Regions from separate parts of the uncultured Luteimonas sp. genome, predicted to be linked through region 2. Evidence: riboswitches for the same ligand, from Rfam matches in the RefSeq annotation. Region 2 holds a riboswitch; each other region holds the start of a gene.
What was found. A riboswitch is a leader RNA that binds a small molecule or an ion and turns the genes downstream of it on or off. The one in region 2 is predicted to bind cobalamin.

Region 1 (3,268 bases), on a different contig from region 2:
TCCAGCTCAAGATCCAGCGCGAGGCGCTGAAGAAGGAGAAGGACGCCGAGTCGAAGCAGCGCCTGGCCGACCTGGAAACCGAGATCGAAGGCCTGGAGCGCGACTACAACGACCTCGAGGAAATCTGGAAGGCCGAGAAGGCCACCGTGCAGGGCGCCACGAAGATCAAGGAACAGATCGAGCAGGCGCGGCTGCAGCTCGAGGCCGCGCAGCGCCAGCAGGACTACGCCAGGATGAGCGAAATCCAGTACGGCACGCTGCCGGAGCTGGAGAAGCAGCTCAAGGCGGCGCAGGAGGCCGAGACCACCGGCTTCCAGCTGCTGCAGGACCGGGTGACCGCCGAGGAGATCGCGGAAGTCGTCGCGCGCTGGACCGGCATCCCGGTGTCCAAGATGCTCGAGGGCGAGCGCGAGAAGCTGCTGAAGATGGAAGACGCGCTGCACGGGCGCGTGGTCGGGCAGGACGAGGCGATCAAGGTCGTGTCCGATGCGGTGCGCCGCTCGCGCGCGGGGCTGTCGGATCCCAATCGTCCCAGTGGCTCGTTCCTGTTCCTGGGCCCGACCGGCGTGGGCAAGACCGAGCTGTGCAAGGCGCTGGCGGAATTCCTGTTCGACTCGAGCGATGCGATGGTACGCATCGACATGAGCGAGTTCATGGAGAAACACGCGGTCTCGCGCCTGGTCGGTGCGCCTCCGGGCTATGTCGGCTACGAGGAGGGCGGCTACCTCACCGAGGCGGTGCGGCGCCGGCCCTACAGCGTGATCCTGCTCGACGAGGTCGAGAAGGCGCATCCGGACGTGTTCAACATCCTGCTGCAGGTGCTCGACGACGGCCGCCTGACCGATGGACAGGGGCGCACGGTGGACTTCCGCAACACGGTCATCGTGATGACCTCCAACCTGGGCAGCCAGATGATCCAGGAGCTGTCGGGCGACACGCCGGAAAGCTACACGCAGATGAAGGCCGCGGTGATGGGCGTGGTGCAGGCGCACTTCCGGCCCGAGTTCATCAACCGGCTCGACGACATCGTGGTGTTCCATCCGCTGGACAAGGCGCAGATCAAGTCGATCGCGCGCATCCAGCTGCGCGGACTGGAAAAGCGCCTGGCCGAGCGCGGCATCCGCATCGAGGTCTCCGACAAGGCTTTCGATCTGCTCGGTAACGTCGGCTTCGACCCGGTCTACGGCGCGCGACCGCTTAAGCGCGCGATCCAGCAGCAGCTGGAGAACCCGCTGGCGCAGCAGATCCTGTCGGGCGCCTTCGGCCATGGCGATACCGTGCGGGTGGACGCCGAAGGTGGCAGGCTGGTGTTCGGCAAGACCTGATCGCAGCTGGACAGGGAACGCGGCCTGCCCATCGTGGGAGGCCCTGCTCAACGCGCCGACCTTGCTGGTAGACTGGCGCCGCCTGAGGTGATCGCCGGCCTGGCCGGTGGTTGAAACGGGAATCCGGTGCGACACGTCGTCCAGCGACGACGCGGCAATTCCGGAGCTGCCCCCGCAACGGTAGGCGAGCAAAGGTCCGCATACAGCCACTGTGCTTGACGCATGGGAAGGCGCGGACCGGGAGCGACGGTCGCAACGACACGACGCCCCACTCGCGAGCCCGGAGACCGGCCACGGGTTTCGATTGGCACGCGGTGGGCGCTGTCATGGGGCCCGTGCGCCTGCACGTCGCGCCATGACCACTCCTTGCCGTTTGCCTGGCCCAACGACTCCGCGCGGGCAGGCGCGGTCAAGGAGTTCCCTGTGCAGTTCCCCCGGCATTGCCTTGCCGTGGCCGCGCTTGCGGCCGCGTGCTCCCCACTGTTTCCCGCGCACGCCTCCGGTCCGGTCGCCGCGACCGACCTCGACGAGGTCGTGGTCACCGCCACCCGCACCGCGCGCACCCAGGACCAGTCGCTCGCGGCGGTCAGCGTGATCGACCGCGAGCGCATCGAGCGCCTGCAACCGCCCTCGCTGCCGGCGCTGCTGCGCGGCCTGCCGGGCGTCTCGCTGGCCAACAACGGCGGGCCGGGCAAGTCGACCTCGCTGTACCTGCGCGGCACCGAGTCCGACCACGTGCTGGTGCTGGTCGACGGCGTCAAGATCGGCTCGGCGACCAGCGGCGGCGCCGCGCTGCAGGACATTCCGGTCGAACTGGTCGAGCGGATCGAGATCGTGCGCGGGCCGTTCTCCAGCCTGTACGGCTCGGAGGCGCTCGGCGGCGTGGTGCAGATCTTCACCCGGCGCCCGAAGGGCGCGTTCGCGCCGTACCTGGGCGTCGGCATCGGCAGCGAGCGGACCCGCAACCTGTCGGCCGGCGTCGCCGGTCGCGCCGGCGAAGGCTGGTATTCGCTGGGTGCGGCCCATACCGAAACCGACGGCATCGACGCCTACCGCGGCGACCCGTCGCGCGCCACGCCCGAGCCCTACCTGGACCCCGACCGCGACGGCTACCGCAACAGCTCGGTGACGCTGCAGGGCGGCTACCGCTTCGGCGAGCACTGGGACGCCGAGGCCCGCGTGTTCCGCGCGCAGGCCCACAACGAATACGACGGCAGCCAGAACAACGAGGCCGACAACGTCCAGCAGGTCGTCGCCGCGCGCCTGCGCTACACCGCCGACGGCCCGCTGACGCTGGTGCTCAACGCCGGGCGCAGCGCCGACCTCAGCGATGCCTACATGGACGGCGTCTATTCGAGCACCTTCGACACCCGCCGCGCGGTCGCCTCGCTGCAGGCCGACATCGGCATCGGCGAAGGGCTGCTCAGCGCCGGCCTGGACTGGCAGGGCGACGAGGTCGACAGCACCACCGTCTACACCGTCGACCGCCGCCACAACCGCGCGCTGTTCGCGCAGTGGCAACAGGAGATCGGCAAGCACGCGCTGCAAGCCAGCCTGCGCCGGGACGACAACAGCCAGTTCGGCGGCCGCACCACCGGCAGCGCGCTGTGGGGCTGGGACTTCGCCGATGCGCTGCGGCTGACCGCCAGCTACGGCACCGCGTTCAAGGCGCCGACCTTCAACGAGCTGTACTTCACCGGCTACGGCAACCCCGACCTGCGGCCGGAGACGTCGGACAGCATCGAGCTGGGACTGCGCGGCGAGCACGGCCATGGCGGCTGGGCCATCAATGCCTTCCAGTCGGAGATCGACGACCTGATCGCCTACGACTCGCGCCTGGTCGACGACACGCATCCCTACGGGCAGCCCAACAACATCGACCGCGCCCGCATCCGCGGGCTGGAGCTGGTCGGCCACGCCACGCTGGCCGGGTGGCTGCTGCA
Region 2 (3,268 bases):
TGGCTGCCGGCGGCCGAGACGGCGGGGGCATGAGCCGGGCGCCCGTCGGCACCGCGGTCGCTGCCGATCAGGCACCGCCCCGATCACATCGCGTTGCGGCGTGCCCGACGATGCTGCCGGCCTGGCCGGAGACCCGGCGCTGACCTGGACCACGCGTGGACGAGACCACCCCCAGCATGACCCATCTGTTCGAGCAGCTCGGGCTCGACGCCGATCCGGACGCCATCGACGGCTTCATCGCCTCCCACCAGCTGGCCGGCGCGGTGCATGTCTACGAGGCTCCGTTCTGGAACGACGGCCAGCGCCAGTTCCTGGCCGAGAGCATCGGTGCCGACGCGAAATGGACCACCATCGTCGACCAGCTCAACGAATCGCTGCACGAGGATGCGGTGAAGCGCCAGACCGGCCTGTAGCGGCGCAGCGCCACGGTTGCGGCCGCAACCGACCTACCGCGCGCGCGGTGCGTGTGACATAGTCGCGCGCCCGCACGCCGCAGCGCCCGCAATGTCCCGCGACCACGTCCTCACCCTCTCCTGCCCCGACCGCACCGGCATCGTCCATCGCGTCTCCGGGCTGCTGTTCGAGCACGGCTGCAACATCGTCGACGCGCAGCAGTTCGGCGATGCCGAGACCGGACGCTTCTTCCTGCGCGTGCATTTCGACGTCCCGGCCGCCGGCGCCATCGACGCCGTGCGCGAGGCGTTCGCACCGCTGGCCGCCGCGCATGCGATGGACTGGGCGATGCACGACGTGCGCCGGCGCGCGCGACTGCTGGTGCTGGTGAGCCGGCAGGGCCACTGCCTCAACGACCTGCTGTTCCGCACCCACAGCCGCCAGCTGCGCGCGGACATCGCCGCGGTGGCGTCCAACCACGCCGACTACGCGCAGCTTGCGGGCAGCTACGGCGTGCCCTTCCACCACTTCCCGGTCGATGCCGGCAGCCGCGTAGCGCAGGAGCAGCGGATCCTGGAACTGGTCGAGCGCGAGCGCATCGACCTGGTGGTGCTGGCGCGCTACATGCAGATCCTGTCGCCGCGTCTGTGCGAAGCGCTGGCCGGGCGCGCGATCAACATCCACCACAGCTTCCTGCCGAGCTTCAAGGGCGCGCAGCCCTACCACCAGGCGCACGCGCGTGGGGTCAAGATCATCGGCGCCACCGCGCACTACGTGACGCCGGACCTCGACGAAGGGCCGATCATCGAACAGGACGTGGCCCACGTGGACCACGCGATGACCCCGGCGGCGCTGATCCGCATCGGCAGCGACATCGAATCGCGCGTGCTGGCGCGCGCGGTGCGGCTGCACGTGGAGCACCGGATCCTGCTCAACGGGCATCGGACGGTGGTGTTCCGCTGAGGCGTCGTTCCCGGATGCCCTGACGCGATGCAGGTGCGCGGCCCCGGCGCGGGCCGCATGAGTCCGTTCCCCTGGCGCGCCCGGCGCCTTCCCGGCTGCCGACACCCGCGCGACCTGCCTGCAGCGCGGCGCCCCGATCTGAATCGGCCCGCTTCCGCGCGCCGCGATGACGACATCGGCGGGATTCCCAGGGCATGCGTCGCGGCCGCTTGACCCGCCTCGCGCACCGGCGTAAGGTCCAGCCCGCCAAGGTACGTATCGCTCTATCTTGATAGAGCGATACGTTTGAAAGGGAAGCCGGTAGGAGCCATGGGTTGAAGCCGGCGCTGCCCCGCAGCGGTATGTGGAAACGACCTTCGCCATGAAGCACTGGGCATTGCCCGGGAAGCGGCGAACAGTAGGGAGGACGCGACCCGTCCTGCGTCCACGAGCCCGAAGACCTGCCTCGGCCGGAGAGCGATCTCCGTCGACCTGGCGCCCGTGGGAGGCGCGGGAAGGTCGCGCCTTTCGAACGAAGGCGCGTGCCTTCGCGTGTGTCCGCGCGGCTCCGAATCGCCCGAGGGGGCGACCACGAACCGAGGAGTACATGTACATGACCACCGTATGCAATCTGGGCTTTCCACGCATCGGCCTGCGACGCGAACTGAAGAAGGCCGTCGAAGACTACTGGCGCGGTGACGCCACCGCCGGACAGCTGCACGACCAGGCCAGGGCACTCCGGCTGAGGCACTGGCAGCTGCAGCACGCTGCAGGCGCCGATGTCGTGCCCTGCAACGACTTTTCCCTGTACGACCACGTGCTGGACACGGCCGTGCTGTTCGACGCGATTCCCGCACGCTACAGGCCCCTGTTCGATGCGGACCCCTTGCGCGGGTACTTCTCGATGGCGCGTGGCTGGCAGGACGACGACCTCGACCTGCCCGCCCTGGAGATGACCAAGTGGTTCGACGCCAACTACCACTACCTGGTGCCGGAACTCGAGCGCGGGCAGTCGTTCCGCCTGCGCGGCGACAAGCCGCTCGCGGAGTTCATCGAGGCGCGCGACGCCGGCGCCAGGGCACGCCCGGTGCTGCTGGGACCGGTGAGCTTCCTGCTGCTGTCCAAGTGCGTCGACGGCAGCCGGCCCCTGGACCTGTTGCCGGCGCTGCTTCCGGCGTATGCGCAACTGCTCGCCCGACTCCGGGATGCCGGCGCGGAGTGGGTCCAGCTGGACGAGCCCTGCCTGGTCCTGGACCTCGGGGATGCGGAGCGACGCGCCTACGATGAGGCCTATCGCGCGCTTGCGGATGTGGGCGGGCCGAAGCTGCTGCTGGCGACCTACTTCGGCACGCTGGAACACAACCTGCCGTGGGCCGCCTCCCTGCCGGTGCAGGGGCTGCACGTGGACCTGGTGCGTGCCCCCGGGCAGCTGGATGCGGTGCTCGATGCGGTGCTCGATGCGCTGCGCGAGGACTGCGTGCTGTCGCTCGGGCTGGTGGACGGCCGCAACATCTGGCGCACCGATCTCGACCGGGCCGTGCTGCTCGCCCGCAGCGCCGCCGACCGCCTCGGCAAGGAGCGCCTGCAGGTGGCGTCCTCGTGTTCGATGCTGCACGTGCCCATCGACGCGAGCCTCGAAACCGGACTGGCGACGGAACTTCGCGGCTGGCTTGCCTTCGCGAAGGAGAAGATCGGCGAGCTTCGGGTGGTGGCCGATGCGCTCAATGGCCTGGCATCGGCAAACGCGACCCTCGAGCTCGCACGCGAGCGTCTCCAGCAACGCCGCCGGTCCAGGCGCGTCCACCGGGCCGAGGTCGCTGCGAGGGTCGAGGCCCTCACCCCGGACGATGCGCGCCGCAAGAGCCCATATGCGCAGCGCAGCGCGCTCCAGCAGCGCCGCTATGGCTTGCCGGCGTTTCCGACCACCACGATC
Region 3 (3,268 bases), 300 kb from region 2:
TGATGCCGGCATCGCGTGCGGCCAGTTGCGGCGCGGTCGCGGCCGGCAGCGCGAACGGATTGACGTCCGCGTAGGCGGGCAGTGGATCGCTCGCCGACTGCAGCGCCAGCGCATCGTCGTTGCGCCAGCCGTCGTCGCCGCGTTCGCAGCCGCTGGCCACCGGCTTCATGCCCGCCACGCGCAGGCCGCGCGCGCGCAGCGCGTGCAGCAACGCCACCGAGGCGAAGGTCTTGCCCACGCCGGTGTCGGTGCCGGTGACGAACCAGGCACGGCTCATGCCGTGCCTCCGTCCCGCTGCATGGACATCGACCTCCGCGTCTCGCGCCTGCACGCCAAGGCGGCGACACGATCTGGAACCTGCTTCATCCATCCTCCGGGACGCCAGCCACGCGCTGCTACACTGCCGGCATGTTCACTGCTGCCAGTCTAAGCGGCGACAAGCCGCAGCAATACGCCCAGCTCGCGGACCAGGCACGCGCGCTGCTGCACGGCGAGCGCGACCGAATCGCCAACGCCGCCAACCTCTCGGCGCTGGTCTACCACGCGCTGCCGCAGCTGAACTGGGTCGGCTTCTACTTCTTCGACGGCACCGAGCTGGTGGTCGGGCCGTTCCAGGGCCTGCCGGCCTGCGTGCGCATCCCGCTCGACCGCGGCGTCTGCGGCAAGGCGGCCAGCAGCCGGCAGACCCAGCGCATCGAGGACGTGCACGCCTTCCCCGGCCACATCGCCTGCGACGCGGCTTCGCGCTCGGAACTGGTGGTGCCGCTGGTCCATCGCGGCGAACTGGTCGGCGTGTTCGACCTCGACAGTCCTGAACCCGGCCGTTTCGACGTTGAAGACCAGGAGGGGCTGGAAGCCATCGCCCGCATCTGGGTCGAATCCCTGTCATGAATGCACCGCTGAAGATGCGCAACATCGGTCCGAAATCCGCCGCCTGGCTGCGCCAGGTGGGCCTGCGCACGAACGAGGACCTGGTCGCCGCCGGCCCGGTGGACGCGTTCATGCGCGTCCGGCGCGCCGGATTCAAGCCGAGCCTGAACATGCTCTACGCGCTGGAAGGCGCGATGCAGGACTGCCACTGGCAGGAAGTGCCGGAAGCCCGCCGCGCCGAGCTGGTGGCCGCGGTGGAAGCGGCGACCGCCGAACTGCCGCCGCCGCGCGGGCGCCCGGCCGCCGCGCCGGTGACCACGACGCATCACCAGGAGGAAGGCGCCGGCACTTCGTTCGGGTTCCTCGACGAACCGGCGGGCGACGAGCGCGACTGAGCGCCAGCGGTCGCCACGGTGAAACCGGGGTCAGAGTCGACTTTCCGGCGTGATACAGGCCAGAGTGGGATGTGCGGGAAAGTCGACTCTGACCCCGGTTTCCCCATCCCGTACAATGCCGCCAGCTCCAGGGTGGCCCGCGGACTGTCGTCCAAGGGCTGAAACGGGAAGCCGGTGACGCCGGCGTCGCAGCGCGCGACGCAGCCATTCCGGCACTGCCCCCGCAACGGTAAGCGAGTACGGCCGCCGCATCCGCCACTGTGCACATGCATGGGAAGGCGCGTCGGCCGGGGCGCCATGCCCCACTCGCGAGTCCGGAGACCGGCCATGGAGTCCACTGGTTGCGATGCGGAGGGCGTCGCGGCGTGCCGTGCGCCGTCGCGTGCCGTCCGCCGTCTCCTCCCGCGCAACTCCAACGCCATGCAAGGCGCGCGGGGCGCGCGATGGAGCCGATGTGAAGTTGAACCGCAATTCCCTGACCTTTTCCGTTTCCCTGCTCGCCGCCGCGGTCGCCGCGGCCCTGCCCCTCGTGGCGACCGCCGAATCGGGCCCCGTCGACCTCGACGAGGTCGTGGTCACCGGCACCCGCACCGAGGTGTTGCTGGCCGAGAGCCTGGTACCGGCGCAGGTGCTCGACCGCGAGCAGATCGAGCGCAGCCAGGCGCGCGACCTGATCGGCCTGCTGCGCGGCCGCGCCGGCATCGACGTCGGCAACACCGGCGGCCGCGGCAAGCTCAGCAGCCTGTTCCTGCGCGGCGCCGAATCCGACCACGTGCTGGTGCTGGTCGACGGCATCAAGATGAACTCGGCCACCGCCGGCATGGCCGCGATCCAGGACCTGCCGCTGTCGCAGATCGAGCGGATCGAGATCATCCGCGGCCCGCGCTCGAGCCTGTACGGCTCCGAGGCGATCGGCGGGGTGATCCAGATCTTCACCCGCCGCAGCGATGCCCCCGGCCTGTCGCCGCATCTCACCTTGGGCGCAGGCAGCCACGACAGCCGCGAGATCAGCGCCGGCTTCGACCTGCGCGGGACGCGCGGCTGGCTCGCCGTGCATGGCGGCTACGAGTCCACCGACGGCTTCAACGCCTGCCGCGGCTCCGGCGCGCTGTTCCAGGGCTGCTTCGCCGACGAGCCGGACGACGACGGCTACCGCAACGTCTCGCTGGGCCTGCGCGGCGGAGTCCAGCTGCGCGACGGACTGGAGCTGGAGGGCAACTTCCTGCAGGCCGACGGCGACACCGAGTTCGACGGTTCCTGGACCAACCGCTCCGAAGTCCGCCAGCAGGTGGCCGGGCTGCGCCTTCGCCATGCCCCGCTGGACGGGCGACTCGAACTCAATGCCGCGCTGGCACGCAACCAGGATCGGTCCGACGACTACCAGGGAGACGCACTGCGCAGCGCCTTCGTCACCCGCCGCGACAGCGCCTCGGTGCAGGCCGACCTGCGACTGCGCCCGGGCCACCTGCTCAGCGCCGGCATCGACCATCTGAGCGATCACGTCGACAGTCTCGTGCCCTATACGGTGGACGCCCGCGACAACACCGGCGTGTTCCTCGCCTACGACGGCCGCTTCGGCGCGCAGCGCCTGCAGGCCAGCCTGCGCAACGACGACAACGAACAGTTCGGCAGCCACGTCACCGGCAGCCTGGGCTGGGGCATGGCGCTGGGCGACGGCCTGCGCCTGGCCGCCAGCGCAGGCACCGGATTCAAGGCACCGACCTTCAACGACCTCTACTACCCCGGCTCCGAGAGTCCCTGGCTGCAGCCGGAAACCTCGCGCAGCCTCAACCTGGGCCTGTCGCGCACCACCGCGAGCCACCGCTGGTCGCTGGACGTGTACGAGAGCCGCATCGACGACCTGATCGTGTTCGTGTATCCGCCGCCGGACTTCCTCGGCGTGGGCAGCAACATCGACCAGGCGCGCATCCGCGGCGCGGAACTCACCGTGGGCACGACCCTGGCCGGCTTCGACCTGTCCGCGCAGCTCAGCCATGCCGATC

Region 1: another riboswitch for cobalamin. It lies ahead of btuB (TonB-dependent vitamin B12 receptor); the one in region 2 lies ahead of metE (5-methyltetrahydropteroyltriglutamate--homocysteine S-methyltransferase).
Region 3: another riboswitch for cobalamin. It lies ahead of btuB (TonB-dependent vitamin B12 receptor); the one in region 2 lies ahead of metE (5-methyltetrahydropteroyltriglutamate--homocysteine S-methyltransferase).

Annotation. Positions count from the first base shown of each region.
Region 1 is NZ_CANLNF010000008.1:35,531-38,798, forward strand. It holds gene clpB (ATP-dependent chaperone ClpB) at 1-1,325, shown strand, start outside; cobalamin riboswitch at 1,394-1,636, shown strand; gene btuB (TonB-dependent vitamin B12 receptor) at 1,776-3,268, shown strand, end outside.
Region 2 is NZ_CANLNF010000003.1:465,069-468,336, forward strand. It holds gene Q0863_RS10075 (thioredoxin family protein) at 1-33, shown strand, start outside; gene Q0863_RS10080 (DUF2789 domain-containing protein) at 156-413, shown strand; gene purU (formyltetrahydrofolate deformylase) at 505-1,356, shown strand; cobalamin riboswitch at 1,589-1,819, shown strand; gene metE (5-methyltetrahydropteroyltriglutamate--homocysteine S-methyltransferase) at 1,949-3,268, shown strand, end outside.
Region 3 is NZ_CANLNF010000003.1:167,140-170,407, forward strand. It holds gene bioD (dethiobiotin synthase) at 1-277, opposite strand, end outside; gene Q0863_RS08785 (GAF domain-containing protein) at 409-891, shown strand; gene Q0863_RS08790 (TfoX/Sxy family protein) at 888-1,265, shown strand; cobalamin riboswitch at 1,379-1,610, shown strand; gene btuB (TonB-dependent vitamin B12 receptor) at 1,726-3,268, shown strand, end outside.